4 regions of the Parafrankia sp. FMc2 genome follow, and region 1 is predicted to be linked to each of the others. Evidence: predicted binding sites of a transcription regulator. Region 1 holds the regulator's gene; each other region holds the start of a gene.

Region 1 (7,352 bases):
AGCGAGATCGAGCGGCTGGTGATCGGGCGTTCGCTTCCGCCCGGCGCGGTCGGCCTGCAGTTCACCGAGGACACCCTGGCCTTCGCTCCACCCGGTCTGCCTCGGCTGCTCGGCCAGCTGCGGGCGATGGGGGTCGCGGTGGGCGTCGACTCCTTCGGCACCTGGTACGGGTCGCTGTCGACCCTCGACCAGCTCCCGCTGGACCTGGTCCGGATCGACGGGCGGTTCCTGCGCGCGACGATCCGCGACCTGGAGGGCCAGTCCGCCTTCGCGGCCATGGTGGGGATCGCGCACCGGCGGCGCATGGTCGTGGTCGCCGAGGGCGTGGACACGGCGGGGCTGGCGGCCGCCGTCGACCGGATGGACTGCGACCGGGTCTCCGGGCCGCTGTTCTGCCCGCCGGTACCGGTGGAGGAAGCTCGGCTGATCGCGCTCGGCCGGGGGCGGCCGGACCGCTGGTACAAGCCGTCCGCCGAGTCCTGGGGGCACGGCGGCCCGCGCTCGGCCGACGGTCCCGGCGGATCGCCGCACGACCCGCTGAACGGACGTCCGGCCGGTTACGGACAGGGCGCCCGCCCGCGGGCAGCGGCTGCAGGTGCGGGCGTCTGACGCCGTACGATCGCGGCGTGCGGTACGTCAAGGGACACGGAACGGGCAACGACTTCGTCATCCTGCCGGACGCCGACGGTGATCTCGAGCTACCCGCCGCGTTGGTGCGGGCACTGTGTCACCGGGGCACCGGAATCGGCGCGGACGGTGTGCTGCGGGTGGTCCTCTCGGCGGCCGAGCCCGCAGCGGAGCAGTTCCGGGGCGAGGCCCGCTGGTTCATGGACTACCGCAACGCCGACGGCTCCGTCGCCGAGATGTGCGGCAACGGGATCCGGGTCTTCGCCCGCTATCTCGTGGATGCCGGCTACGAGGCCGCCGGCACCCTGCTCATCGCCACCCGGGCGGGTCTGCGCACCGTGGAGGTGCCACCGGCCGGGGATGTCAGCGTCGACATGGGGCCGCCCGAGTTCGCCCCCGGTCCGGTGCCGGTCACCGTCGTGGGCCGGGAGTTCGCCGCTGTGCCGGTTTCGATGGGCAACCCGCACGCGGTCTGCTTCGCCGACGACCTCGGGCCCGCCCAGTTGGCCGGCTTGGACCTGCGGGCGCCCGTCTACCCCGCCGAGATCTTCGCCGACGGTGTGAACGTCGAGGTCGTCGTGCCGACGCCGGGCGGGGTCGCGATGCGGGTGTTCGAGCGGGGCGTCGGCGAGACGGCCTCCTGCGGCACCGGCGCGTGCGCGGTCGCGGTCGCCTGGGCCGCCCGTCAGGGTGGCGGGCCGCCCGCCGAGGTCCAGGTCGACCTGCCCGGCGGGCGGCTGACCGTCGGCTGGGACGAACGGACGGTGGTCCTGCGCGGCCCGGCCGTGCTGGTGTCCGATGGTGTCCTGCGCCCCGAGTGGCTGCGGCTGGTGGCCGGGTCGCTGGGTGCCGATGCCGCCACCGCTGATCCCGCCGGCGCGGAGGCGGCCCCGTCGGCCGCCGGGCGGGCGGCGGCGGGGGTGTAGTCCGTCCCGGGACCCGTCCGACAAAGGGTTCGCGGTCACGGGCGCCTCGTGTCACTCTGGGGTTGTGGATGTTCCGCTGGCGGTCCGACGGGCCGCGGCGGAACCGGCTGCTCCGTCCCGTCCGGGACGGGCTGGAATGACACGGTCACCGGACCGCGTTGAGAACGGATGGTATGAGTCTTCCCGCTGACGCCGTGAGGGCGTCCACCCGGTACCTGCACCAGAGTTCCGACCGCGACGGCGACGGTGTGGTCGTTCTCGACGACACCCCCGACGGCTTCTCCTTCTTCGACGAGCAGGGCGACGGCTTCGACCTGGAGGAGCGCGGCGCGCTGCGCCGCGTCCCGGGCCTCACCACCGAGCTCGAGGACGTCTCCGAGGTCGAGTACCGCCAGCTCCGCCTGGAGCAGGTCGTGCTGATCGGCGTGTGGACGTCCGGTTCGCTGACCGAGGCCGAGGCGTCGATGACCGAGCTGGCCGCGTTGGCAACCACCGCGGGGTCGGAGGTTCTCGACGCGCTGGTCCAGCGCCGCGACCGGCCCGACGCGGCGACGTTCGTCGGCTCCGGCAAGGCCCGGGAGCTGGCGGAGATCGTCCAGGCGACCGGCGCGGACACGGTGATCTGCGACGGTGAGCTGACCCCGGGTCAGCTACGCCAGCTCGAAGAGGTCGTCAAGGTCAAGGTGATCGACCGGACGGCGCTCATTCTGGACATCTTCGCCCAGCACGCGACCTCCCGCGAGGGCAAGGCCCAGGTCGAGCTCGCGCAGCTCCAATACATGCTTCCGCGGCTGCGTGGCTGGGGTGAGTCGATGTCCCGGGCCGCCGCCAGCAGCGGTGGCCGCGCACCGATCGGAACCCGCGGGCCCGGCGAGACGAAGATCGAGACCGACCGTCGGCGGCTGCGCGCGCGCATCGCGAAACTGCGCCGCGAGCTGACCGGCATGGCCACCGTGCGGGCGACGAAGCGGTCGGCCCGTCGGCGCGGCGCGATCCCGTCGGTCGCGATCGCCGGCTACACCAACGCCGGGAAGTCCTCGCTGCTCAACCGGCTGACCGGAGCCGGCGTGCTGGTCGAGGACGCCCTGTTCGCCACCCTTGATCCGACCGTGCGACGGGCGACCCTGCCTGACGGGCGGGTGTTCACCCTGGCCGACACGGTCGGCTTCGTCCGGCACCTGCCGCACCAGATCGTCGAGGCCTTCCGCTCGACACTGGAGGAGGTCGTGGACGCCGAGCTCGTCCTGCACGTGGTGGACGGTGCGGCACCGGACCCGATGGGTCAGATCAACGCGGTCCGCGAAGTCCTCGCCGAGATCGATGCGGCCGGGGTGCCGGAGCTCATCGTGGTCAACAAGGTCGACGCGGTCGATCCGACCACGCTCGCGGTGCTGCGCCAGGCGGTGCCGGACGCCGTCTTCGTGTCGGCGCGCTCCGGGGCGGGCCTGGCGGACCTGGTCGAGGCGCTCTCGGCGCGGATCCCGCACCCGGAGGTCGAGATGTCGTTGCTGGTGCCCTACACCCGCGGCGACCTCGTCTCCCGCATCCACCGGGACGGCGAGGTGCTGAGTATCGAGCACACCGGCACGGGCACGGAGGTGGCCGCGCGAGTGCCGGTGGACCTGGCTGCCGAACTGGAGCCTTTCCGCGCCGAGGTACATGCCGTGGCCGGCTGACCGACCCCGGTAGCCCGGTGGCCGAGTGGCCTCGGCTGGCGGACTGCCCTTGGCTGGTGGAGTGCCCCTGGCTGGCGGAGTGCCCTCAGTCGCGGAGCCTGCGCCGCCCCGGGCATCCTCGCTCTCGCGAAGGTGCCCGGGCTGCGGCCCGGGGAGCCGTGCCGAACCGGGCGTAGCGGGCCCGGGAGGCCACTCAGGGGCACGGCCGGGGGTCCCGGCTCTCCGGGGGCCGCCCCCGCCCCGGGTGACTCAGACCCGGCGCATCACGGCGACGATCCGGCCCAGAATCGTCGCGTCCTCGGCCGGGATGTCAGAGAAGGCCGGGTTCTCCGGCGCCAGCCACACGCGGCCGTCGCGCTGCCGGAAGCGCTTGACGGTCGCCTCGCCGTCGATCATCGCGGCGACGATCTCGCCGTTGTCCGCCACCGGCTGCTGCCGCACGACGACGTAGTCGCCGTCGCAGATCGCGGCGTTGATCATCGACTGGCCCACCACCCTGAGCAGGAACAGCGTGCCCTCCCCGACGATCTCCTTCGGGAGCGGGAAGACGTCCTCGATGGCCTGCTCGGCAAGGATGGGCCCGCCGGCGGCGATTCGCCCCACCAGGGGGACGTAGGTCGGCGTGCCCCCCTCCACCGCCACGGCCCCGGTCTCCCCGCCGGGCCGGCCGGCGATGGCTGCGCGGGCTCGGGCGCCTGTCTTCTGCCCGCCGATCGGCAGCACCTCCATGGCCCGCGGGCGGTTCGGGTCGCGCCGCAGATAGCCCTTCTCCTGGAGCACCTTGAGCTGGTGCGCGACGCTGCTGGTGCTGGTCAGACCAACAGCCTCGCCGATCTCCCGGACGCTCGGGGGGTATCCGCGCCGCTCCACCGCGGTCCGGATAACCTCGAGAACCTTCTTCTGTCGCTGTGTGAGGCCCGAGGCGTCCGCGGGGCCGTCGGGAAGATCCCGGACGTTGCCGCGGGCTTCGCCTCGGCGGGTACCCCGTCCCTGGCTGGTCATCGCCTACCGCTCTCCCTGTCGATGCTTCCCCGCCGCGGGCCACCCCGACGGCGGTTTCTCCCTGGCCGGGTGGTCGGTGCCCCCGGCTCGTTGCGAGCCACCCGGTCGATCTCTCGTTTTGTCCTATTAGTAACTTCTGACCGGTTCGGCGTGGTTCTTTCGTGCCCGGTTCATCTCGCACGATCGTCCACAACTGATCGTCCTTGACGGTAGTCGGACGGTCGCCGAATCTCAAACGTCTGTTCGAGCGTGTCGGGGGAAGTGTGCGTGGCGGCCGTGTAAGAATCGCTCAGGCGTTCGATCGAACGTATGTTCGAGCCTGGGAGGTTGGCGTGGCCGACGGCAAGCGTGTGACCAGTGGCAGGGTGCCGGTCGGGTCGGGGTTTCGGAGATCCCGCGATCGCATGGCACGTCAGACCGCAGGTACGGGCGGCGCCGTCGCGACGGGGCGGGGAGTGCGCGGGTGCCGGGGCGCCGCGGTCGGCGGTGTCGCCGTCCGGGGCCGTGCGGTGCGGGGGATGGCGGCGCGTGGTGCCGACCGACGGCGCGCCAGCGGTGCGCGTCGCCAGCAGTGTCCCGGCCGTGGTCCTTCCGATGTGGCGGCAGTGACCGGCGGCGGCTCGGTGGGCGGCGCTGTCGACGCGGCCCGGAAGCCGCCGGCGTTGCCCGGGCAGCGGGAGGCCGCGGGGGCGCGGGTCATCGAGATGCCCGGGCTGGCCTGGCGGGCACTGGCCGTCGGGCATCCGGTGCGGGGGGCTGATCGGCGTCCTGTGCCGGGCGCGCCGGAGCGCCTCCCGGAGCTCTCGGAACAGTCCGGCCCACTGGCGGGCTGGGAGTACGCGAGCGGCCAGGAGGCCGACGAGGGCTACGGCGAACACCTCGGCAGATCTGCCCGGTGGCAGCACGAGGAGTGGTCGGGCTGGGAGGCGGCGGCCGACGAGGCGGGGCCGCTCGTTCCCCCGTGCCCGGCACGGCGCGGCGGGCAGCGATCCGCATCTGGACCGGGCGGGCGACTGCGGGGTCACGCCGGCCCGCGTGCACGGCCCCGACCGCGGCCGAGGCGCCGGTCGCAGCCACCACTGCGGCTGACCAGGCGGGGGCGGGTTGTCCTCGGGCTCCTGGCGAGCATGGTCCTCGGCGTGGCCTTCTCCGCGGTGCTGGTCACCTCGTCGCAGGCCTTCACCGGCACGCCGGTGGCCTACGAGACCCACCGGGTCCTGCCCGGGGAGACGCTCTGGGAGATCGCGCGCGGGATCGACCCCGATGCCGACACCCGCGAGGTCGTGGGTCAGCTCATGGCGCTGAACGGCCTTCCGACCGCGGCGCTCCTGCCGGGCCAGCGGCTTCGGCTGCCCTGAGCGCGCGCCTCGCCGCTGGCTGTGCCCGCCTGGGTCCTGGCTCGTGGATTCTGGACACGCCGATGGGGGCGGTGTCGGAACTGTCTGGGGTGTGCGCTACGGTTGACCACAACATCTTGTAGTTACAAAGCGGTAAGTCATCCACAGGTTGTGCACCGGTATCCACAGGTCCCTGAGCGGGCCCCCGTTGTCGGGCGGCTCGTCGAGGGCGGCGGCGACCAGCCGGAGGTGCTCCGCGCGCGGCCGTGCAGGTCCGCCGGAGTAGGAGAGGAACGAGCTGTGCGGTGTCCCTTCTGCAGGCATTCCGACAGCCGCGTCGTGGACAGCAGGGAGGCCGAGGAGGGCGCCGCCATCCGGCGGCGGAGATCGTGCTCGGCGTGTGGCCGCCGGTTCACCACGATGGAGGAGGCCTCATTGCGGGTGCGCAAGCGTAGCGGTGCCACCGAGCCGTTCAGTCGGGCGAAGGTGATCGTCGGCGTGCGTAAGGCCTGCCAGGGGCGGCCCGTCCGGTCGGACGACCTCGCTCTGCTCGCCGAACGGGTCGAGGAGACAGTGCGTGCCTCCGGCTCCGCCGAGGTGGCCGCGGAGGATGTCGGTCGGGCGATCCTGGGCCCGCTCCGGGAGCTCGACGAGGTCGCCTACCTGCGGTTCGCCTCCGTCTACCTGGCCTTCGAGTCGCTTGGCGACTTCGAGGATGCGATCGCGGCGCTGCGTGCTGACGCGAGCCAGGCGCCAGGCCCCCGCGGAGAGCGCCCCGCGGCGGCTGCCCTGAGCACCGCCGCGGCGGCCGACCAGAACACCGCGGTGCCCGCCGGCCGGCCGCGCCTGCCGACGGCGTCCGCCCTCCAGGCGGCCTCCGGCCCCTGAACCGTCACCGCCAGCCGTCGCTGGCACCGACCCGGCGTCGGTGCCAGCGACGGCTGGCGGTGAGAACCCGGCTGCCGGGGCCAGACCTGGGCCTGGGCCCGGCAGCGGCGCGTGGTGACTCGCAGATGAGGGCGGCCCGCCGCGCGCATCGGTTCCGCGAACCCGAGCCGATGACTGACCGAGGCTCGCGCGGGCTGGCTTTCCATGGCCAGCGCGTAGCAGCCCGTGGGCCCGCTCCCGCCAGGTGGTCGGGGTCCCTGTGCCTCTCCGGCGGCGAGGTGGATCCGTGACGCTCCACCGGCCAGGGAGCAACCCACGGCGGGCGTATCACTGACGTCATACCCGCCCCGCCGTGTCCCCGCGTCACCACGACCACGTCCGCCAGTTACTGCCACAGATCCCACGAGTGCATCCAGCCGATCGGCGACCAGGCTGATCCGGCTGTTCCGCTGTGCCTTCCTGCCCGTTCGGAGCGGATCCGACCGCGCCCGGACGGGGCAGGTAGGCACCGCGGCCACTGTTGAACCTGTTCGAGAGCGAAGACGAGGAGTGCCATGACCGAGACCCGCGGCAAGGGGAGCAGGTCGGCTGCGAAGGTGGCCGGGCTGAAGATCCGGCGGGTTCGCACCACGCCGGGCGTCCACCCCTACGACGAGGTCGAGTGGGAGTCCCGGGACGTCGTCATGACGAACTGGCGGGACGGTTCGGTCAACTTCGAGCAGCGCGGGGTCGAGTTCCCGGTCGCCTGGTCGGTCAACGCGTCCAACATCGTGGCCAGCAAGTACTTCCGCGGCGCGGTCGGCACGCCCGAGCGGGAGTCGTCGCTGCGCCAGCTCATCGACCGGGTCGTGCACCGCTACGGCATGGCTGGCCGCGAGCACGGGTACTTCGTGTCG
Region 2 (7,352 bases), on a different contig from region 1:
AGTCCTGCGGTTCGCGCAACGGCGTCTGTCGGATGACGCTGCCGCGTGGGACGTGGTGTCAGAGACGTTCCTGACGGTGTGGCGGTCGTGGGAAAGCCGGCCGATGGACTCCAGCGAGACCCTGCCGTGGCTGTACGCGATCGCCGGCAACGCGGTACGTAACCGTCACCGTTCGGACGTTCGCGTGCGACGACTCACGGCGCGGCTCTCAGCCACGGGATCCGCCGCCGCCGGGCTGGCACCCGCCACCGATGTCGTGGCGCAGGAGGCGGTTGCCCGGGACCATGCCCGGTGGGCTCTGGACCAGCTCTCGAACCGCGACCGGGAGATCCTCACCCTCGCCGTCTGGGAGGAGCTTGATCTGCCCGGCCTCGCCACCACACTCGGGATCTCCCCGGCCGCGGCGAGAGTGCGTCTGCACCGCGCCCGCCGCCATCTCCAGGACCTCATCGCCGCGCCCCCGCTGGTTCCCGCCCCGTCCTCCACCCCGGGAAGGCGCCCATGACACCGGACGCCGCCGACCTGTCCGGCGAGGACCTGCGCATCGCCCGTGCGCTGCTCGCCGGAACGAACCCGTCGCCCCGGACGGAGGCAACGGAGGAGGAACACCGACAGGCACAGCGGCTGGTCCAGGCCTTCCTTACCCATCCAGGTCAGGTGCTGCCGGATGGCAGGCGCGGCCGATCGCGCCGACCTCGCCGGCGAAGCACGCGAGCACGGGCACTGCTCGCATCGGCGGCCGCAGTCACCGTCATGGCGGTGCTCCTGGTCACTGCCGCCGTGGTCGGTGGTGGAGGAAGCGCCGTCGCCGCGCCTCTGCTACCCGCGCCGCTGCTGACCGCGACCACCGGCGACCACGAGACGGCGGTGGGGATCCTCCTGGACGCGGCACAGCGGCAGCGAGAGATGACCGTGCCCGGGACGGGGCGGGTCCACTTCACACGCCTGCAGTCCTACGGCCTCCAGACCAGCGTCGCCCGGTCCAGGGCGACGACGGTCATCGTCACACGCATCATCCAGATGTGGCGCCGACCGGACGGCTCCCGCCTGACCGAACAGTCCCTCCAGGGCGTGGACCGCGCCGGGCGGGCCGTCGGCGGCCCCACACCACCAGAGGAACCCGGGTACCGGCGCATCGAGGCACCCCCCGCGGAGGCCGGGGTCGAAGTCGCGCTACTTCCCACCGACCCCGACCAGCTCTACGCTCACCTGCTCTCCTCCTACCGGACGAACCAGGGCGCCACCGCCACCCCCACAGACATCACCCGGCTGGCCTACTCCCATCTGAAAGACGGCGGCACCAGCCCGCAGCAGAACGCCGCGCTGTACGAGCTGTTCGCCCGTGACCCCGCCGTCTTCGCCACCGGCCCGGTCACCGACCGGGCGGGACGACCAGCCCGCTCCGTCGGAATCCGGCTGGCCGGCACGGACGGCTCCCGCACAAGCACGGGCTACCTTCTCGTCGCCGACGACGGGACACCGCTGACCGCGGAGACGGTGTTCGCCCCCGACGCCCCTCCCGGCCTGGAACTACCACCTGCGCCCACCGTCGCCGAGTACAGCCAGTTCACCGACGAACGCCGGGTCATCGCCGTAGGCAACCTGCACTGATCCCGCGTCAGGAGACCAGCGGCGGAGCCACGGCGTCCAGCGCCGGGGAGAGGCCGAGCTTCTCCTTGATTCGCTTCTCGATCTCGTTGGCCAGATCCGGATTGTCGCGGAGGAACGACCGCGCGTTCTCCTTGCCCTGACCGAGCTGGTCACCATCGCAGGTGTACCAGGCACCAGACTTGCGGATGATGCCGTGCTCGACGCCCATGTCGATCAGGGAGCCCTCACGGCTGATACCGCCGCCGTAGACGATGTCGAACTCTGCTGTCCGGAACGGCGGGGCCATCTTGTTCTTGACCACCTTGACCCGGGTGCGGTTACCGACCGCCTCGGTTCCGTCCTTCAGCGTCTCGATGCGACGTACATCGAGCCGGACCGAGGCGTAGAACTTCAGCGCCTTTCCACCGGTGGTCGTCTCCGGTGACCCGAACATGACGCCGATCTTCTCGCGGAGCTGGTTGATGAAGATGGCAGTGGTGCCGGAGTTCGCGAGCGCTCCGGTGAGCTTCCGCAGCGCCTGCGACATCAGCCGGGCCTGCAGGCCCACATGGCTGTCGCCCATCTCCCCCTCGATCTCGGCGCGCGGCACGAGGGCCGCGACCGAGTCGACGACGATGATGTCCAGCGCGCCGGAGCGGATCAGCATGTCGGCGATCTCCAGCGCCTGCTCACCCGTGTCAGGCTGGGAAACCAGCAGCGCGTCGGTGTCGACACCGAGTTTCCCCGCGTAATCGGGATCAAGGGCGTGCTCCGCGTCGATGAAGGCGGCGACGCCGCCGGCCGCCTGCGCGTTCGCGACAGCGTGTAGCGCGACGGTGGTCTTTCCGGACGACTCCGGCCCGTAGATCTCGACGACGCGCCCACGAGGAAGACCCCCGATACCGAGCGCGACATCCAGCGCGATGGATCCGGTCGGGATGACCCGGATCGGTGGCCGGATATCGTCGCCCAGCCGCATGACCGAGCCCTTGCCGAACTGCTTGTCGATCTGCGCAAGAGCGTTCTCCAACGCCTTGTCGCGGTCGAGTCCCACCATTGGAGTTACTCCATGCTGACTGAGGTCGGCGGGTCGTGACCACGAGCCGGCACTTGGCCGTGGGACCGACAGTTTTCGGAAGCCGGGTCAGTTCTGTGGGTGGCGGAGGGTCTGTGGCCAACAGTAGACGAACATCCGTTCGAAGATGCTGCGACACGCCGGTACACACCCGTGTTGGGCTGATACCTGGAGGACCCCGCATCGCCCCGCGGCGGCGGGCGCGGCGGTCTCGTCGCCGCCGGCAGGGCCCGAGGCCTGGGCGGCGCGCCGGGCGACCGTGACGTCGAGGGCTTCGCGGTCGTCGACGATCAGCGAGGGGACAGCCGCCCCGGGCGCGGGCTGTGGCCGCCGGTGGCGCCGGTGGCGCCGGGTCAGTCGATGTCGTAGCCATGATGTCCCGGCGGGGCCGACATCGCCGACAGGACTGCGCTCCTGCCCCCTCGGGAAAGCCCGTGGATCACCGGGCAGAACCGCGCGCCGACCGCGGGCTCACCTGAGCATGCCGCGCGACCCAGTTCCTACTCAGTACACGGCAGAACTTGGTGTCGGCGGAGCCCGGGGTGGCCGTGGCCGGAGCATGAACCGGTAGCGCGTCACCTCGTCGGCGCTCGGCCGGCACACCCCCCATCACGCGACGTCTCTCGTTCGGCGAAGGAATCGATGCCCGGACTTCGATGAGAGACATTACCGTGACAGGGCGCGCTGGATCGCTGACGCAGATCCGCGGAATGTACATAACGTACCGCCACCACTACAGCCGAGATACCTGCTGCGCGAACCTCGGCACCCCGCGATCAACATGTTGTCCTCTTGCTGCCATCTTCCTCGCCGGTCCGCCACCAGCATTCAGTCTCCTCCATACTTGCGAGAAGTGCGATAAGTCCAGAAATCCGACCTGGATCATCTGCACTATTCCAGTAGCTATCGGAGAAGAGGACCCCTGTGCCAGACGGCGGGACGAGCGAGCGACGGGCCGCGGTAATTGGCGGTGGTATAGCTGGACCTGCGATTGCCATCGCGCTGAAGAACGTCGGCATCGAGTCGACCGTCTACGAGGCCGAGCCGGCACCCCGCGCCGACGGTGGATTCTTCACTCTTGCTCCGAACGGGCAGCACGTACTGGCCGAGCTGGGCCTTCTGGAAGAGACAACCGCACGCGGAGAGTACTGCAGCGGAATCACCTTCCTTGACCAGAAGGGAGACGAGGGCGGCACGATACCGGACCCGCGGATTCTGATCGAGCGGGCGGCCCTGCACGATCTGCTGCACGTGCACCTCGCCAAGCTGGGTATCCCGGTCGAGTTCGGCAAGGCTGTCACGGCAGTCCGGACGGAAGCAGAAACCGCGGTCGCCGAGTTCGCCGACGGCAGCACCGCGACCGCCGACCTGATGATCGCATGCGACGGCATACACTCCGCCGTCCGCCGCAGCCTGTTCCCCGATTTTCCGGCACCCACCTACATAGGCCTGGTGCACTCCTCGGGATTCTCCACCGGCGGCGGTTTCGAGAAGATAGCACCCGAGGCCCTGTACATCGCAAATGGCCAGTTCACCAGTATGGGCTATCTGCGCAACTCGGACGGCGACGTGCTCTGGTGGGACGTGCGCGCCTGGCCGGGCGAACCACCCCGCGCCGAGGTCGCCGCCATCTCCGACCGGGAGTGGTTGGCCCAGCAGGTCGAACTTCACCAGTCGGACGCACCACTGATGAGTCAGATCCTCGAGGCAACCCGCGGACCTGTGTCCAGGTTCCTGAACTTCAAACTCGACGATCTTCCTCTGTGGCACTCTGGTCGAGTCTGCCTGGCCGGAGACGCGGCGCACGCGATTTCGCCCCATGCGGGCCAGGGGCTGTCGATGGCCCTGGAGGACTCAGTGGCCATAGCCCGCTGTCTCCAGGATTCGCCGGACATCCCGGCCGCGTTCGCGCAGTTCCAGCTGGCCCGCCAGGAGCGAGTCCGCGAAGTAGGCGGCCTTGGCCGCATGAACGACGAAAGAATTCTCAAGGCGAACGGATCCGAGATCACCGGCGGGCAGGGATCGAAGCCGCCGGCAGAGGTGCTCGAGGCCTTCAAGAAGGTCCAGGCACACCGGATCTGATCGGCGGGCGTCGACGGCGTGATCGGTCGCCGGCGAGGGTGCTGTCTCCCAGCAGCAGTGCAGTCCCCCTGCTCCTGCGTCAACCGGCTGCCGCGGGATCAGGGGTGTCGCCGTGGGGCGCGTCAATCAGGCGGGCGGACCTGCGTCGCCGTGGTACGGTCCGGCCAGACCGGTCATGGACGAATGTCGCTGCCCGAGCGATGTCGTCACCGGTCATGGCCGGCCGGCGGTCTTCATCGCCGGGGTTGGGTGGCCATCATGGCGGCAGGCCAGCTGATTCTTTTTCTCGATCGTGCCGATTTCACGCGTTCCGATGAAGGCACCTCCGGAGCGCCGTGCGGATAGCGATGCTCGCGCCGGTCGCGTGGCGAACTCCGCCCCGCCACTACGGCCCCTGGGAGCAGGTCGCCAGCACCATCACGGAGGGCCTCCTCGGGCACGGGGTGGACGTGACGTTGTTCGCGACGCTGGATTCGGTGACGGGTGGCGAGCTCGACGGCGTGTGCCCACACGGCTACGCCGAGGACCCGTCCCTCGACGGTCGGGTGTGGGAGGCACTCCACGTGGCCCACGCGCTGGCGCGCTCCAGCGAGTTCGACCTCGTGCACAACCATCTCGACTGGCTGCCCCTCGCGTTCGCGCCGAGCTTCCAGGCCCCCATGGTCACGACGATCCACGGTTTCTCCGATCCGCGGATCGTCCCGGCCTACGCGCGGGCGGCCTCGACCTATGTGTCGATCTCGGACGCCGATCGCAGCCCCGCGCTGGACTACGCCGCGACCGTTCACCACGGCGTCGACCTGGACGGTCTTCCGTTCTCGGCAGCGGGTGGTGATGATCTGGTCGTGCTCGGCCGGATCCACCCCGACAAGGGCACCGCGGTCGCCGTCGACATCGCCCGCCGGGCGGGGCGGCGCCTGGTGATCTGCGGAATCGTCCAGGACGAACGGTACTTCGCCGAGCAGGTCCTGCCGCACGTCGACGGGGACCGGGTCCGCTACCTCGGCTCGGTGGGACCGACCCGGCGGGCCGAGGTCCTGGGATCAGCCGCGGCGCTGCTGCATCCGATCGCGTTCGACGAGCCGTTCGGGCTGGCCGTCGTCGAGGCCATGGCCTGCGGCACGCCGGTCATCACCTACCCGCGCGGAGCGATGCCGGAGGTGGTCGACGAGGGGGTAACCGGCTTCCTGGTGGACGGGCCGGTGGCCGCGGCGGCCGCGGTGGACCGCGCCGCGACCCTTGACCGCGCCGCCTGCCAGGCCATGGCGCGGGTGAGGTTCTCCACCGCGCGCATGGTCGCCGACTATCTCGCCGTCTACACCGCCGTTCTCACCGGCCCTTCCTCCTGATCTCGCCGTCGCCCCCACGGGCGGGTCACCCGGTGGGAACCATGCGTGTGAGGAGCCGGTCGACGGGCACGCTGGCCATCCCGATCCGGGTGTCGCCGATGCCGTACGGCAGCCACAGCAGACCGTCGTGGATCAGGCTTCCGCAGGAGTAGACGACGTTGGGGACATAGCCCTCGGTCTCCTGCCCAAGCGGGGCGAGCAGCGGTTCGGGCAGCGCCGCGACCACCCTTCCCGGGTCGTCGAGATCAAGCAGGATCGCGCCGATGGTGTACGTCCGCATCGGCCCGACGCCGTGGGTGAGCGTGAGCCAGCCGGCCGCCGTCTCGATCGGGGATCCGCAGTTGCCCACCTGGAGCAGCTCGAAGGCGGCCCGCGGCCCGTGAAGCGGCCGCGCTGGCTCCCAGACCTGCCCATCGCCGGAGGCCGTCAGTCCGGTCGACTCGCCGTCGGAGCGGCAGAGCGCGAGGTGACGGCCACCCACCAGTCGCGGGAACAGCGCCATGCCCTTGTTCCGAGCGGCCGGGCCGGCGAGCGGTGCGGTGGTAAAGACCCGCAGGTCGGGGCTGGTGAGCAGGCGCGGGGAGATGTCCGTGCCGTCGAAGGCGGTGTAGGTGGCCCGGTAGTCCGCGGTCCCGTCCGGTGCGGTGAACCGGACGAATCGCGCGTCCTCCATGCCGTTGCTCTCGCTGCTGACGGTGGGCCACAGCACCCGTTGCGGCAGGGTGCTGTCGGACGGGAACGCGACCCGCCGCAACGATCCGGCGATCGAGCGGATCCCGGCGAGGATCCCGGGCGCCTGGGGGCGTCGGAGGAGGTCGGGGGGCACCTCGGCGAAGGCACGGGAGAGATCGGGATCGGGTTCGCTCCCGGGCCGCCGTGGGTCCAGGCTCTGCAGGACCGCACGGGTGACCTCGTCGTCGAGCCCGTGTTCGGTGAGCACGGCGCGCAGCCGGGCGGCCTCCCACTCGACGGGTACGGCGACGCCGGTGGTGAGGGGTCCGGTCCGCGGCTCCAGGCGCACCGCCGGGCCCGGGCCGATCACCGCGGCGGCGAAGCCGATCGAGGAGAGATGGCCCTCCCCGACGGCGCGCAGGCTCAACGCCAGGCGCAGTGCACCGGACGGCAGCCCGGCCTGGTCGGGGTGCTTCACCGCCGAGGGGTTGGTGACGGCCGCGCCCTCCACCGCGTACTCGGCGGTGAAGCACGCGCCGAGCAGCAGACTGCGCGCCGGGGAGAGCTCCGCGGGTATCGGCACC
Region 3 (7,352 bases), on a different contig from region 1:
GCCTGCCGGTGTGTTCCCGTGCTGGAGGGGTTCGGGTCGCGTCGAGCCCGTACGCCGGCCCGTGCGCCAGCGCGTCGATTGGCCGGCTCACACCGGGGGCGGCTCCTCGGCGAACAGCGCGACCTGAGCCTGTGACCTGCCGAGTGCGTCCGACACCGGCTCCATTCCCAGATGGGTGAAGGCCGCCGGGGTGGCCACGCGCCCACGGGCGGTGCGCACCAGCAGGCCCGCACGCAGCAGGAACGGCTCGGACACGTCCTCGACCGTCTCCACCTCCTCCCCGACCGCCACGGCCAGGGTGCCGAGACCGACCGGACCACCGCCGAACCGTCGCACGAGCGCGTCGAGCACCGCGCGGTCGAGCCGGTCCAGGCCGAGCGCATCGACGTCGTAGACACGCAGCGCGGCCTGGGCGACGTCCCGCGACACGACGCCGTCGGCCCGCACCTCGGCGTAGTCGCGGACCCGGCGCAGGAGCCGGTTGGCGATCCGGGGCGTCCCACGCGAACGGCCCGCCACCTCGACGGCGCCGTCGTCGGTGAGCCGCACGCCGAGCAGCCGCGCCGAGCGCGCCAGCACCAGGGCCAGCTCGTCGGCGTCGTAGAAGTCCATGTGCCCGGTGAAACCAAAACGGTCCCGCAGCGGGCCGGTGAGAAGGCCTGACCGGGTGGTGGCACCGACCAGCGTGAACGGGGCCAGGTCCAGCGGGATCGCCGTCGCGCCCGGGCCCTTGCCGAGGACGACGTCCACCCGGAAGTCCTCCATCGCCGCGTAGAGGAGCTCCTCCGCCGGCCGCGCGATGCGGTGGATCTCGTCGAGGAACAGCACCTCCCCGGGCGTCAGCGCGGTCAGGATCGCGACCAGGTCACCCGCCCGCTCGATCGCCGGGCCGCTGGTCATCCGCAGGGGGACGCCGAGCTCCTCCGACACGATCATGGCCAGGCTCGTCTTACCGAGCCCCGGCGGACCGGACAGCAGGACGTGGTCCGGCGGCCGGCCTCGGCCCTGCGCACCCTCCAGCATGATCGAGAGCTGTTCACGCACCTTGCGCTGGCCGACGAACTCGTCCAGCGTCCGCGGGCGCAGGCCCGCCTCGAAGGCCCGCTCCTCCGGCGCGGCCGTGGCTGAGATCAGGCCGTCCTCGCTCACGCCACCTCCCGCGACACCGCGCTCGTTCTCCTGCCATCGCTCTCGTTCCCGGCCGCCGCGCTCACAGCGCCAGCAGCGCTCATCGCGCTCATCGCGGCCGCAGGATCGCCAGGCTCGCGCGCAGCAGCGCGGCCGGGTCGTCAACCGCCGCCCCCGCACCGGTCGCGGTTCCGGCGGCTCCGGCGGCTCCGGCGGAACCAATCGCCTCATCGGCAGCCGCCCGCCCGCCCGCGGAGTCGTCGTCGGACTCGGCGGCCACGGCGAGGCCAGCCCGGGCGGCGATGACCGCCTCCTGCGCCTCACGGGCGGTGTAACCGAGGCCGACCAGCGCGTCACGCACCTGCTCGCCGCCCGAACCCCCGAGTCGGGCGTCGGGCGCCGGCGCCTGGCCGCCGCCGGGCGGCACCGTGCCACGTGCCGACGGAACCGGAGACGCCGGTGGGCCGAGCCGGTCCCGCAGGTCGAGCACGATGCGCTGGGCGCCCTTGCGGCCGATCCCGGGGACCTTGGTCAGCGTGGCCAGGTCCTCCTCGGCGACGGCCCGGCGCACCGTGTCCGGGCTGTGCACACCCAGGACGGCCTGCGCGAGCCGCGGCCCGACGCCCGCCGCGCCCTGCAGGATCTCGAAGACGTCCCGCTCGTCCGCGTCGGCGAAACCGTAGAGCGTCAGCTCCGTCTCGCGCACGACGAGGGTCGTCGCCAGCCGCGCCCGCTCCCCGACCCGCAGCCGACCCAGCGTCGACGGCGTGCACCAGACCAGCACACCGATCCCGCCGACCTCGACGACGGCGGACGCGGGCGACAGCGCCTGCACCGTCCCGCTGACCGAGGCGATCATGTCTCTGTCATGCCCGGACGCTCCGCCGAGTCATGCCCGGCGGAGTCATGCCCGTGCCCGCCGTGGGTCCGCGGAGCGCAGCCGGGCGAGCGCCGGCCCGCGCCACAGGTGGCACAGGGCGAGCGCGAGCGCATCCGCGGCGTCGGCCGGGCGCGGCGCCTCCGGAAGATCAAGAAGCCTTGTCACCATGAACCCCACCTGTGCCTTGTCCGCCCGCCCGCTGCCGGTGACCGCGGCCTTCACCTCGCTGGGCGTGTAAAGGCCGATCGGCAGCCCGCGGCGGGCCGCCGCCACGATGGCCACGGCACCGACCTGGGCCGTACCCATCACCGTGCGGACGTTCGCCTGGCTGAACACCTTCTCCACCGCCACGGCATCCGGGCGCAGCCGGTCCAGCCACTCCTCCACGCCCTCGGAGACGGCACGCAGCCGCTGCGCCACCTCGTCGGATGCCGGAGTGCGCACAACACCGACATCGACCAGATCAGCCCGACGACCCGGGCCACCGTCGACCACGCCGATACCACAGCGGGTCAGGCCCGGGTCCACCCCGAGAACACGCAACGATGCCTCCCGGCCACGGCCACGAACATTCGTTCGATCCTAGTGGCCGGGGCAACACCGACATCCACGACACGCCGACCGGACGCCCGCGGCGGCGGACCGGACGCCCCAAGCACCCCTCCGGGGCGGCACCCGAACCGAAGCGCCCTGCCCGGAGGCGGTGCGGCGCCGCGGGCTCAGCTCGAGACGAGCTCCATGACGTCGTCGGAGATGTCGGCGTTGAACCAGACGTTCTGGACGTCGTCCAGATCCTCCAGCGCCTCGACGAGCTTGAGCACCTTGCGGGCCGGCTCCGCGTCGAGCGGGACGCTCACCGAGGGCAGCCACGACAGGTCGGCGGAGGCGACGGCAAGCCCGGCGTCACCGGCGGCCACCCGGACCGCATGCAGGTCCGTGGCCTCGGAGACCACCTCGAAGGCCTCGCCGACGTCGTTCACCTCCTCGGCACCGGCGTCGAGGACGGCCAGCAGCACGTCGTCCTCACCCAGCTCGGGTGTCTTGTCGATCAGGATGACGCCCTTGCGGTTGAACAGGTACGACACCGAGCCCGGGTCGGCCGGGGTGCCGCCGTTGCGGGTGATCGCCACCCGGACGTCGGACGCGGCCCGGTTGCGGTTGTCGGTGAGGCACTCGACGAGGACGGCGACACCGTTCGGCCCGTACGCCTCGTAGGTGACCTCCTCGTAGTTCACGCCACCGGCGAGCTCACCGGAGCCCCGCTTGATCGCCCGGTCGATGTTGTCGTTCGGCACCGACTGGGACTTGGCCTTGGCGATGGCGTCGGCCAGGGTCGGGTTGCCGGCCGGGTCGCCGCCGCCGGTCTTCGCCGCCACCTCGACGGTCTTGACCAGCTTGGCGAACAGCTTGCCGCGGCGGGCGTCAACGACCGCCTTCTTGTGCTTGGTGGTCGCCCACTTGGAGTGACCGCTCATGACCTGCCCCTCTTGAGCCCGAGCTCGGATCGCACGATCTGGACGAACAGCCGGTGCACCCGGATGTCTCCCGTCAGTTCAGGGTGGAACGACGTGGCGAGCAGCGGGCCCTGCCGGATCGCGACCGGACGGTCGCCGACCCGTGCCAGTACATCCACTCCGTCCCCCGCCTTTTCTACCCAGGGCGCCCGGATGAAGACAGCGTGCACCGCCGGCCCCTCGACGCCCGCCACCGTCAGGTCCGTTTCGAAGGACTCGACCTGGCGGCCGAACGCGTTGCGGCGAACGACCACGTCGAGCCCACCGATCAGCGGCTGGTCGGGACGACCGTCTATCACGTCCCGCGCGAGCAGGATCATGCCGGCGCAGGAACCGAACACCGGCAGACCACCCGCGACCGCCGCCCGCAGCGGGTCCAGCAGGTCGAACACACGCAGCAGGCGACCGATCGTAGTGGACTCGCCCCCGGGCAGAACCAGGCCGTCCAATGATCCCAGCTCCGCCGCCCGGCGGACCTCGCATGCCTCGGCGCCGGACCCGGTGAGCGCGCGCACGTGCTCACGCACATCGCCCTGCAGCGCCAGGACGCCGATCCGAGGAGAGCTCACCAGCCGCGGTCGGCGAAGCGCGCCTGCGGCGAGAGCTCACCGACGTTGATGCCGACCATCGCCTCCCCCAGGCCACGGGAAACCTTGGCCAGTACCGCCGGGTCGTTGTACATCGTCGTGGCCTCGACGATGGCCCGGGCCCGCCGCGCCGGGTCGCCGGACTTGAAGATGCCCGAGCCGACGAAGACGCCGTCCGCGCCGAGCTGCATCATCAGTGCCGCGTCCGCCGGGGTGGCGATGCCGCCGGCGGTGAACAGCACGACCGGCAGCCGGCCGAGCCGGGCGACCTCGGTGACCAGCTCCACCGGCGCCCGCAGCTCCTTCGCGGCGGCGTACAGCTCCTCGGACGGCAGCGCCGACAGCCGGCCGATCTCCGCCCGGATGGTACGCATGTGCACAACGGCGTTGGAGACCTCGCCGGTGCCCGCCTCCCCCTTCGAACGGATCATCGCCGCGCCCTCGGAGATGCGCCGCAGCGCCTCGCCGAGGTTGGTGGCACCACAGACGAAGGGAACCGTGAAGGCCCACTTGTCGATGTGGTGGTGCGGATCCGCCGGGGTGAGCACCTCGGACTCGTCGATGTAGTCGACGCCGAGCTCCTGGATGATCTGCGCCTCGACGAAATGCCCGATCCTGGCCTTGGCCATGACCGGGATCGAGACCGCCTCGATGATCCCGGCGATCATCTCGGGATCGCTCATCCGCGACACGCCGCCCTGCGCGCGGATGTCGGCGGGCACCCGCTCCAGCGCCATGACCGCCACTGCGCCCGCGTCCTCGGCGATGCGCGCCTGCTCGGCGGTGACGACGTCCATGATCACGCCGCCCTTGAGCATCTCCGCCATGCCGCGCTTCACCCTGCCGGTGCCGGCCTGCCGTTCCGCCCCGCCGCCCGGCGCGACGGGGCCGGATGGCGAAGCGCCCGTGGCAGGGGCGGGAGCGGTCGGGCCGTCGGACATCATGTGGTGTCTCTTTCGGGTAGTACGGACAGGTTCTCCGGACAAGGTCCGCGATGGTGCCGGCCAGCGTTCCGACGGACCACCGACGACGTCGGCCCGTGCCCGGAACCGGGCCCGCGCACGGTGGCGGCGGGACCCTGTGGCCGGGGATCGACCGGGTGGCCGGGGATCGACCGGTCTGGCGCCGGGCCGCGCGGGGAGCAGGCTCTCCGGCGGTCGTTCCGGGCCGGACGGACCCGGACGGACATGGATGCCGGTCCATGGTACGGCCGGAACGGGCCTGTCCTACCCCATCATCAGCATCACTGCGATCGCTGCCGACAGTGGCAATCCGCACACTCGCAGGGCAGAGCGGGAATACCGGGCATCCGTGTGCGTCCTGGAGACCAGGTAGCCGGCGGCCGGCGCAGTATCCTGCCGTGCCGCAACCCGGAGCACTCCAGGAGAATGATGACAAGCCCCTACGGCCCACCGCCGCCCGGAGCCCAGCCCGGTCCAGGTCACGCGCCATGGGGCGGCGGTACACCAGGTCCCACCGAGGCAGGTGCGGGCGGGGCGTCGCGCGGGGCCGGCGGCCCGGGTCACTTCGGACCCCCGCCCGCCGGAAGCGGCGGGCCCGGCTGGCCCGCACCCCCGCCGGGCGCCAGGCAGCCGGCAGGGCCGTCCCCCGGCCCGATGCCGGGCTGGCCGCCGCCACCGCCCCCACCACAGCCACCGCAGCCCGGCGGCCCCGGTGGGTGGCCGGGGAACGGCGGCTGGCCCGGGCACGTCGGCAGTCCCGGCGCTCCTGGCTGGCCCGCCCCCTCCGCCGGATCGCCGCACCCCGGCAGCTGGACAGGCGCGGGCGGTGGGCCGGCCCCGGGCAGGTGGGCACCCCCGTGCCGCATCTGTGGCGCCGGCCCGGCGACTCAGGTCACGATCCGCGGTCACCAGTCCTTCGTCGTCTTCATGCGGTTCCTGGCGGAGCGCGGCCCGTTCTGCCGCACCTGCGGCACGGCACTGCTGCGTGCCATGACCGCGCGGACGCTCTGGCAGGGCTGGTGGGGCATCGGCTCCCTGCTCATCACGCCGGTGGTCCTCTGTCTGAACCTCACCTCGCGGTCGAAGATCGCCAAGCTGCCGCCACCCGGCCCGCCCTGGGCCCCGCGGCCGCCGGAGCAGCGCCCGCTGACGCGTCGGCCGGAAGTGCTCGGCCTGCTCGTCCCGCTGGCGGTCGTGGGGGTTCTCATCGCGGCGGTCGCGATGAGCCAGCCGGGCGCCGGCCAGGCCAGGTCCGGAGACTGCGTCCGGCGGGACGGGGATGACATCGCGGTCGTCGAATGTGCGTCACCGGACGCCCAGTACGTCGTCCTGACCCGGATTGACGGCAGGTCCGACGCTCTGTGTGATCTCTGGGCGCGGACCACCGCCAGTTACACGCAGACCGGGCCCGGAACGGACTTCGTCCTGTGTCTCGGCCCGGTGCCAGGCACCCGTGGGGAGGTGCCCGCGGGCCCCGGCCAGGACGGACCGCCCGGCGACGACGGAGGCCAGCCCGTTGGCGGCGTCACCCGCAACGCCAGCGTCACCGCTGGGAGCTGACCGGGAGCGCGCGTACGGCGGTCAGGGGCCGGAGACCTCTGCCGAGCTCTCGGGCCGGGGCGGGCCGTCCTCGCGCACCGGCGGCGCGTCGTCGATCTCGAAGTAGGCGGGCAGCGGACGTCGCCCCGACAGGTGCATCAGCCGCACCAGGCGCCGCCCGGCCAGCGAGCGGACGTCACCCACGGCATCGTTGTGGAACTGGCGGGCCAGCGCCACCCTGGCCGCCGCCGCGTCCATGGCGTGGACGTCACCCGGGGCCGCCCGTCCCACCGCCAGGGCGACAGCCGGCGAGCGCAGCGCTCGGCTCAGCGCGTTCTCGGCATCCTCGGCGGTGGCGTCCAGCGCCGCCTCGGCAAGCAGTGTGGCGTGACCGGCTCTGGCCCGCTCCGCGGCGATGGCGAGATCATCCAGCCCGCAGCTGCGGGCGAAGGTCCGCGCGGCGTCGGCCCGGGCCGTGAGCTGCGCGACCAGCCCGGCCCGCGTCGCGTCGACCCGGTTTGCCAACCGGTCCAGCCGGCTGGCGAGCCAGGTCAGATAGGTCGCTATCGCCACAACAAGGACGACCACGGCCACGACGACTGTCATCTCGCGCAGCGTAGTCAACTCCGGGGGACGGATCGTCTTTGGGACCTACCACGCGAAGGACACGGTGCAGCGGTCAGGTGTCGTCCGCGGCGACCGACACCGGGGAGTCACCGGAGACCATCTCGTACACGCCCAC
Region 4 (7,352 bases), on a different contig from region 1:
ATCGGCGACCTCTACGCTCGCACGACCCTCTACGACTCGGGCGGCTCGGACCAGGCACACTGGCCGGCTGTCCTCGACGCCGCGAGCTGACAATGACGTCCGGCTGGCAGTTTGTCGATCCACCGCCGGCTGAGCCGCCATTGCATCCGCGGCACGGTATCCACGAGCCGACCGCTGGCAGTCCTGCCCGCCCTCCAGGATCCGTCCGGCGCACGATCACGATCGACGCGCTGCGTCCGGACGGTGCGCAGGGGAACCTGAGGCTGGTCGGAAAGGGCCGCGATCTGGTCACGGGCCTCGACGGGGCATCCGAGGTGGCCGCCGAAGCACGTTTCACCCTGGAGATCGCGCCCGACGGGCAGCGGAACCTTCTGCGTATCGAGACCACCCCGGCCGTCCCCGAGCTCCGGAGTCTGGTCGGTACGGGCACCATCTCGGGACTGCGGCGCCGCATCGGACAGGCCGCGCCCGATCTCCGCGCGGCCCAGCCGCTCCTCGAAGCCATGCTGGACGACGCGCCGGTGAGCGCCCTCGTCTCCGGTTATGCCCTCGGCCGGATGGGCCTCGTTCCCCGTGCCACAGGCATGCTCCTGGCTCAGACGGACCAGTGCGCCGGATGGGCGCGGGGCGCCACACTCGTCTCGGCCATCGAGCAGGACGGCTTGGTGCCCACGGTCACCGGCCCGGTCGCACCTCCTCTCACCCGACCGGATGATCCCCTGGCGTGGCACGAGACCTCCCAGCTGCCCCCGCACGGCATGCGCCGACACCGGCGCCTCGATGTCACGCGCAGCGCGGAGACCGGCAGCTGCGATCTGGATCTCCTCTTCCGGGACACCTACCAGGCCGCCGGTGGACCCGAGACTGTCATCCACGAGTACACCGTCGGCGGCCGACTGGACCTCGCCACGATGACTCTCGCCGAGGTTTCCTCAGTACCGCGTGCGCTGCCCTGGGTGGAATGCCCGTTGGCGGCTGCCAGCGCATCCCGGCTTACTGGCACACCTGTGGCCGACGCTCGAAAGATGGTCCGGACGGATCTGCAGGGGACCAGCACCTGCACCCATCTCAACGACACGCTCCGGTCGCTCGTCGGTGTTCCCGAACTTGTGTCCCTGCTGCCTCCCGCCCAGCGGGACGCGCGCCGATAGGGGAGAGTGGGACACGCTCCGCTCGTGCCCACTGTCCTCGGGAGTACCTCGTGGCAAGCCGAAACTTCGAGATAGACGTAGTCGACAACGTCGCCTGGCTCGTGCTGTCTCGTCCCGACGAGCTCAACACCCTCCGGCGCGACTTCTGGGACGAGTTTCCCGCCGCTGTCACTGACCTCGGCGCGAACGGTGGTGTCCGTGCGCTCGTCATAGCGTCAACCGGACGGCACTTCACCGCCGGTCTCGACCTTTCTGCGTTCGGCGACACCGAGCTCTTCGCGGCCGGGGAACCGGCGCGGGTCAACCTTGCCCGCCGCTCTCTTGTCCTCAGGATGCAGGAGGCCCTGACCGTACTCGAACGGACTCGTTTTCCTGTGCTCGCCGCCGTGCAGGGCGGATGCATCGGAGGCGGACTCGACCTGGTGACCGCGTGCGACATGAGATACGCGACTGAGGACGCGTTCTTCACTGTTCAGGAGACAAAGATCGGAATTGCCGCTGATCTTGGGACGCTACAGCGTCTTCCCAAGCTGATTCCGGCCGGGATCGCCCGGGAGCTCGTCTACACGGGGCGTCGGTTCCCCGCCGGCCGGGCTCTGGCCGTGGGCCTTGTGAACGAGGTCTTCCCGGATCAGGAATCCATGCTTCGCGGGGTGGGGGAGATCGCCGCGGAGATCGCGGCCAACAGCCCCCTCGCTGTGTGGGGCAGCAAGGAGATGCTGTTGTACGCGCGTGACCACGCAGTGTCGGACGCGCTGACCTACATGGCCACGTGGCAGGCTGGCGCACTCCAGTCCGGCGAGGTCAACGAATCGATCGCGGCTCGGGTGGAGAAGCGGTCACCGGTCTATCCGGACCTCCCTTCCACGACAACACCGGGATAGAGCGTCTCCGTGACGGTCACCGAGTGACCGAGACCGGTCGTCCATTGGAAGACGCCGGGCCGAGGCTGGCAGATCTTCCACCCGCCGCGGTGTCGCCCGCCATGATGCCGCTCGCAGAGAGGCCCCAGGTTGCAGGTCCTGGTGGGCCCACCCTGGGCATAGGGAACCGTGTGGTCGAGGTCGCAGGAGACTGCCGGCCGGCGGCAACCGGGGTGACGGCAGGTCTGGTCGCGTGCCCGTACATGGCGAGCCTGAGCCGGGGACGGGTGCCGGCGGTCGGCAACCTCAACAAGGCGGCCGCGAGGATCTGTGAGGATTCGTCGCCAGGTTGATCCCGGGCGGTTGGCCATCTCGCGCGCAACGGCTGCGGGGATGCTGCCGATGCCCGGGATCTCGCCGGGCGTGGACGTGGTGCCGAGCAGGGCGGTGACGGGCACCAGGACCTGAATCTCGCATGCGAGTGGAGCTGCGTGCTCCCCGCGGCCCGTCAGCAGATCCACGACCACGTCTGCCCGAATCTGATCGATGGTGCGCTCGTCGCTGTCGACACCCCGAGCGGTGATGCCTCGCGCTATGCGGTCGACGCGCCGGAAGCAGGCTTCGGCCTCGTCGACTGGCATGACGGTGGTCAGCCTGCCGATGCCATCCTCGCCCGCCGAAACCCGCACACGCCGCTCAGCTCTACGTACCTGGCGGGTGGCCGCCCCCTCGGGGTCCAGTGTGTGCACGATCTGTCGACAGGCGTCGGTGAATGCTCGGCGGGTGGAGCGTGGACCGCCGGCGAGAGCGCTGTGCTCGACATGCGAGGCGAGCGCGTCGTCAAGAGGCCGGGTGGCGTTCTCCAGTGAGCGGAGCCGCTGAACGTCGATCTTGCCTTCACGCAGGGCACTGAGCGCGCGAGGAAGTCGATCGACGGTGGCGCGTGCGAAGGTCATGTCTCGCGCTGCGGTCGCGGACGACACTCCGATCTCGATCGCGACATCTTCGGGACGGAGTGTCGGGTCACCCGGCCTGGGTAGCGCGGGGTCGTCGGCGGTGAGTGCCGCAAGATTGGCGAGATCCTGAATCAGAGCCGCCTGCGTCCAGGCCAACAGCATGGCCTTGGCTCGGTAGCAGGCGATGTTGTCGCGGAAGCGCTGGACGGCGGACCGCGATGGGGCCTGGCTCCGCTCTTCTCCCTCTCCTCGGATGGGAGTGCTCGCGAAGGAGCTCAACGCGGACGCGCTGGTGTGGTCGGTCAGGTCCACGAACGCGTCGAGCAGCGCGCGGACGAGAGTCGTGGTCTGCCGCTCGGCGGATAGCTTTGACGACGTGGCAAGAGAGACATCGACCTCCTGCATATGATCACCGCCTCGATATCGGGTTTGACTCGAATGTGTGTTCGAATCTAATCGCGGCGTGCGGTTCAGGCAAGGCTGGGGGGTGAGAGACTACGGGCGTGTCTTCTGGCGGTCGAATCCGTAAGCGCTATTGCCTGCGGATGCGCAGTTCGCTGCGGATGACCTGCGGCTTTGGGTAGTTGTATGAACTAGCGGGTCAGGCGGCTTCGGAGCGATCTGTTGCCTGAGCTGGGCAGATAGGCCTGGCTCGGTGCGAGCTTGACCAGATCGGGATGCTGGCCTTACTTTCGTCGCGGCGGAAGCTGACCGACCGATCCGAGCGCAGTCAGCGACTTTTTCGGGCGCGTCTGAAGTTTGCCAAATCAACAGTGTCTGTCGGTGGATGCCAGTGGTGGGCTGGCGCACTGACGCGTCAGCCCACCACTGCGTTCTGGTGCCGGGAACGATGTCTCTCTCGCGAGGGTGGTGGTCCCCGGTATGGAGGTTTCGGCCATCGGTCGTGGGGTGATCGGAGTTCGGGAGATAGGACCTTCGGGTCACGGCCGCGGAGGTGGTCCGTGCCCTCCCGGAAAGCTGAAGCGGGTGCTGGGATGTCGACGTCGGTGCGCGCGTCGAAACTCAGCAGGCCGGCGATCGGCCTGCTCTCGGAACGAGCGTGCTGAAACACTCGGTCGGCGCTACTGACAGCGGGTCCTTGCCGGTGGCCGGGCTCACAGTGCGACCCTGCCGTCCACCGCGCGGGAATTCTGGGCGAACCCACGAAGCATGGCATCCACAGTGAACGAGGCGATCAGCGTGTTCGCCTCGTCGTACACCCGACATTCGGAGTGGGTCATTCCGTCGCCGGCGAAGGTGGAAAGGTGGTGATAGCGCAGCCAGTCGTCGGCGTGGACCACGGAGTGGAAGGAGATGCCGATCGCGTTTATGCCCATCGACAGAGTGCGGTGGGCCTGGCTCTGGCCGACGCCGTCATGCGGACGAAGAGCGGCGGCGATGGATATGTGGCCCGTGAACTGGGCGAGCAGGCCTGCGTGAAGGTGGGGGTCATCGGGAACGTCACGGAACCTGACCCAGGCGTCGATGACCGGAGGCCCCACCGGCGCGGCGGGGTCATCTGTGTACGCCGCGTCGACCATGCGGATGTCCCGACCGGTGACCGACATGTCGCACGGCTCACTGTCGTATGGCCCCGCGCACGCTTCCGGCGGGGCCGAGTGGCGGACAACGTCCGGTGCCGTGACATCGAGCAGCAGGGTGCCACTGGCGCGCCGTTTTCCGCCCTGCGACACATGCACTGCCAGGGTGGAGAAACTCCGTCCTGCGCTGAGTTCGTCGATCTCGAACTCCAGCGGTTCCCGGGCGTCCGCAGCTCGGTAGAAAACCATGTGGGCGGACACGACACGTCGGTCGGGTGCGTGCCTACCCGCTGCGACCACGGCCTGCCCGAGCATCTGACTGCCCTCGACGACAGGGCGTCGAGGATCCGCGAGGGCGGTACTCACGTATCTGCGGTCGCCGGCCGGCCGCACGTTCATGATGTCGATGAGATCCGCGGCGTCACCCCATGTCGGGAACCGCTTGATCGTGATGTCGCCGTCGGCCTCGCCGGGAACTGCATCCACCAGCTCAACCCGGACGCGGTCGTGGTCGAAGGCGATCAGACCACTCAGCCAGTCGAGGCCAGACCCAGGGTGGGTGAACTCCCATACAGCGTCCTGGCCGTCTACGGCTGACGCCCCCGCGGGATCATGCCAGTCGGTGGATCCGGCGGTGGTCTTTCCCTCGAGTGTCCACAGACCCACCTCGCCCTTGACCGGGCAGACTGCCGTATGGCCCTCGTCCAGAAGAAGGTCGATCCGCACGTCGGCGCGAGGAAAGCAGAGGACCGGCACCTCGGCCGCCTCCTGCACCCGGACGGCGGACGCCGATTCGGCTACCAGGGTTTCGCCCCACCACGCCCGTGCCAGGTAGCGGCAGGACTCGTGTGTTAAGGCCGGTCCGTTATCCGACGTGACGTCGGAGGTCACAGGCTGCACGTCACAGGAAGCTAACACCCGGTCGTGGCCGGGACGAGAGATCGGCGGGTGACAGCCGGGCGATCCAGTCGAGAACGAGGGCGTTGAAGGCCTCTGGTCGCTCCTGATGCAGCCAGTGACCTCCCGGCAGCTGACGGACCTCGTCGAACGGGCCCGTGACAACACCTCGCTCCCACGCGGCCCGTTCGGCCTGCCGCTCGGAGTAGACGGACAGAACCGGACAGGTGCGCCTGCCCAGATAGTCGGTGCTCTGGTCCCTTCGACCGAACTGGTCCGCATCGAGCCACATCCCGAAGAGCGCGGCCCGTGCCACAGCGGCCGGGACGGCCAGGGCACGCCGGCGATGCCAGGTGGTGAGATGGGCGGGTGAGTCGGGGCCGGCAAGCGCCTGCAGGTACCGCAGGAGTCGTTCCTGAGTGCCTGGAGCGCCGAGATCGCCGAAGGACTGCTCGGATCGGGCAGCGTCGGTGTCGGTGATGCCGTACGCGGGTTCGACTGCGACGACGGCGCGCACAAGCCCGGCATCTTCGACGGCGAGCGCGCTGGCGACCATGGCGCCCAGTGAGTGTCCGACCGCTACGACGCCGCCGGTGCTCTGAGTGATGCCCAGCTGCCTGAGCAGAGCGGCGATGTCGGCGGCGAGCACACGCGGTCGTAGGCCCTTCGAGCCGGACGATCGTCCATGGCCGCGCAGGTCCACCGCGATCACGCGGTGCTGAGTGACGAAGTCCGGGATCTGGTAGTTCCAGTCGTGCGAGTCGCAGCACCAGCCGTGGATCAGAACCAGCGGCGGTTGCTCGCCGGCGCTGCCCTCCGCGGGGTCATCGGTGAAGAACAGCCTGGTCTCGACCCCAAGGTCGAAGTACGGCATCGATGATCCCCGCTTCGTGGACGACGTTCGCTCACTGAACGACGATCCGTGTCCGTCCGGTGTTCCCAGTGCCGCGGGGCCGCGGCACTGGACGTCGAACGCTCCTGATCGTATGTTCACTACTTAGCTGAACAAAGTGTAGTTACCTAGGGTAACTGAAGGGCGGTGGCCCGTTGTCCTCACCTGGCCCTGTTCCGCTTTCCGTGTTGGATCTGGCGCCGCTTGCCTCCGGTGCATCGACGCCCGAGGCCCTGCGTAACACGATTGATCTGGCGCGCCGCGCGGAGAGCTTCGGCTACAGCCGGTACTGGCTGGCCGAGCATCACCTGACACCGGGGGTGGCCTCCGCCGCGCCTGCTGTTCTGATCGGGCTGGTGGCGGCGGCCACCGAACGGATAAGGGTCGGCTCCGGGGCCGTCCAGACCGGTCATCACACCGCGGTCGTCATCGCCGAGGAGTTCGGGACGATCGCGCACCTGCACCCCGGTCGTGTCGATCTCGGACTTGGCCGGTCCAGTATCGGTCGGCTCAAGGACGGGGCCGCGCTGCCGCCGGCGAACGGGTCGACGACGAAGGAAGCGGCGAAGGGGGCGGCGAAACCCGGATCGCGGGTGGTCGACGGCCTGCTGATCCCCGCGCCGCCAGCGGTTGCCTACGACATCGAGCGGCTGAGTCGGCAGCTCCGGCTGGTCGGCTTCCGGGATGCACCCGACGACGGTTATGACGATCTCGTCCGGGATATCCAGGCCTTTCTGGCGGGTACGTATCAGGATGCGGACGGAACGAGGGTGCCCGCACCGGCTGCGGCCGGTGCCGATCTTCAGATCTGGATCCTTGCCGCGAGTGCGGGGGAGAGCGCGCGTACCGCGGGTCAGCTCGGGCTGCCGCTGGGAGCCAACTACCACGTGGTGCCGTCCACCGTGCTTGACACGGTCGAGGCCTACCGGAAGGCCTTTCAGCCGGGCGTGCTCTCGCAGCCCTGGGTGATGGTTTCGGCAGATGTCGTCGTGGCCCCGGATGACGCGACCGCCCGCAGGCTTGCCAGCGGGTACGGGCCCTGGGTCGCCAGT

Evidence for each region. Region 1 encodes LexA, which represses DNA repair genes until DNA is damaged. Its sites were predicted from a motif close to CGAACNNNNGTTCG; they were not measured.
Region 2: recA (recombinase RecA) is a predicted target of LexA. The motif match lies at 2,776-2,789, and genes of this name have one in related genera.
Region 3: ruvC (crossover junction endodeoxyribonuclease RuvC) is a predicted target of LexA. The motif match lies at 2,574-2,587, and genes of this name have one in related genera.
Region 4: AB1460_RS03270 (HNH endonuclease signature motif containing protein) is a predicted target of LexA. The motif match lies at 3,406-3,419, and genes of this name have one in related genera.

The regions. Positions count from the first base shown of each region.
Region 1 is NZ_JBFLUG010000024.1:37,767-45,118, forward strand. It holds gene AB1460_RS11415 (EAL domain-containing protein) at 1-609, shown strand, start outside; gene dapF (diaminopimelate epimerase) at 627-1,553, shown strand; gene hflX (GTPase HflX) at 1,727-3,229, shown strand; gene lexA (transcriptional repressor LexA) at 3,479-4,231, opposite strand; gene AB1460_RS11435 (LysM peptidoglycan-binding domain-containing protein) at 4,837-5,589, shown strand; gene nrdR (transcriptional regulator NrdR) at 5,869-6,456, shown strand; gene AB1460_RS11445 (vitamin B12-dependent ribonucleotide reductase) at 7,011-7,352, shown strand, end outside.
Region 2 is NZ_JBFLUG010000029.1:55,508-62,859, forward strand. It holds gene AB1460_RS13015 (RNA polymerase sigma factor) at 1-505, shown strand, start outside; gene AB1460_RS13020 (CU044_5270 family protein) at 502-1,611, shown strand; gene recA (recombinase RecA) at 1,619-2,647, opposite strand; gene AB1460_RS13030 (FAD-dependent oxidoreductase) at 3,590-4,747, shown strand; gene AB1460_RS13035 (glycosyltransferase family 4 protein) at 5,095-6,096, shown strand; gene AB1460_RS13040 (glycoside hydrolase family 130 protein) at 6,122-7,352, opposite strand, start outside.
Region 3 is NZ_JBFLUG010000045.1:34,483-41,834, forward strand. It holds gene ruvB (Holliday junction branch migration DNA helicase RuvB) at 88-1,149, opposite strand; gene ruvA (Holliday junction branch migration protein RuvA) at 1,238-1,987, opposite strand; gene ruvC (crossover junction endodeoxyribonuclease RuvC) at 2,033-2,551, opposite strand; gene AB1460_RS17430 (YebC/PmpR family DNA-binding transcriptional regulator) at 2,728-3,483, opposite strand; gene pdxT (pyridoxal 5'-phosphate synthase glutaminase subunit PdxT) at 3,480-4,091, opposite strand; gene pdxS (pyridoxal 5'-phosphate synthase lyase subunit PdxS) at 4,088-5,050, opposite strand; gene AB1460_RS17445 (LppU/SCO3897 family protein) at 5,999-6,631, shown strand; gene AB1460_RS17450 (hypothetical protein) at 6,653-7,216, opposite strand; gene AB1460_RS17455 (glycosyltransferase family 4 protein) at 7,290-7,352, opposite strand, start outside.
Region 4 is NZ_JBFLUG010000005.1:9,125-16,476, reverse strand. It holds gene AB1460_RS03285 (LLM class F420-dependent oxidoreductase) at 1-90, shown strand, start outside; gene AB1460_RS03280 (DUF2889 domain-containing protein) at 141-1,151, shown strand; gene AB1460_RS03275 (enoyl-CoA hydratase-related protein) at 1,202-2,035, shown strand; gene AB1460_RS03270 (HNH endonuclease signature motif containing protein) at 1,999-3,375, opposite strand; gene AB1460_RS03265 (DUF427 domain-containing protein) at 4,086-5,402, opposite strand; gene AB1460_RS03260 (alpha/beta fold hydrolase) at 5,413-6,282, opposite strand; gene AB1460_RS03255 (LLM class flavin-dependent oxidoreductase) at 6,486-7,352, shown strand, end outside.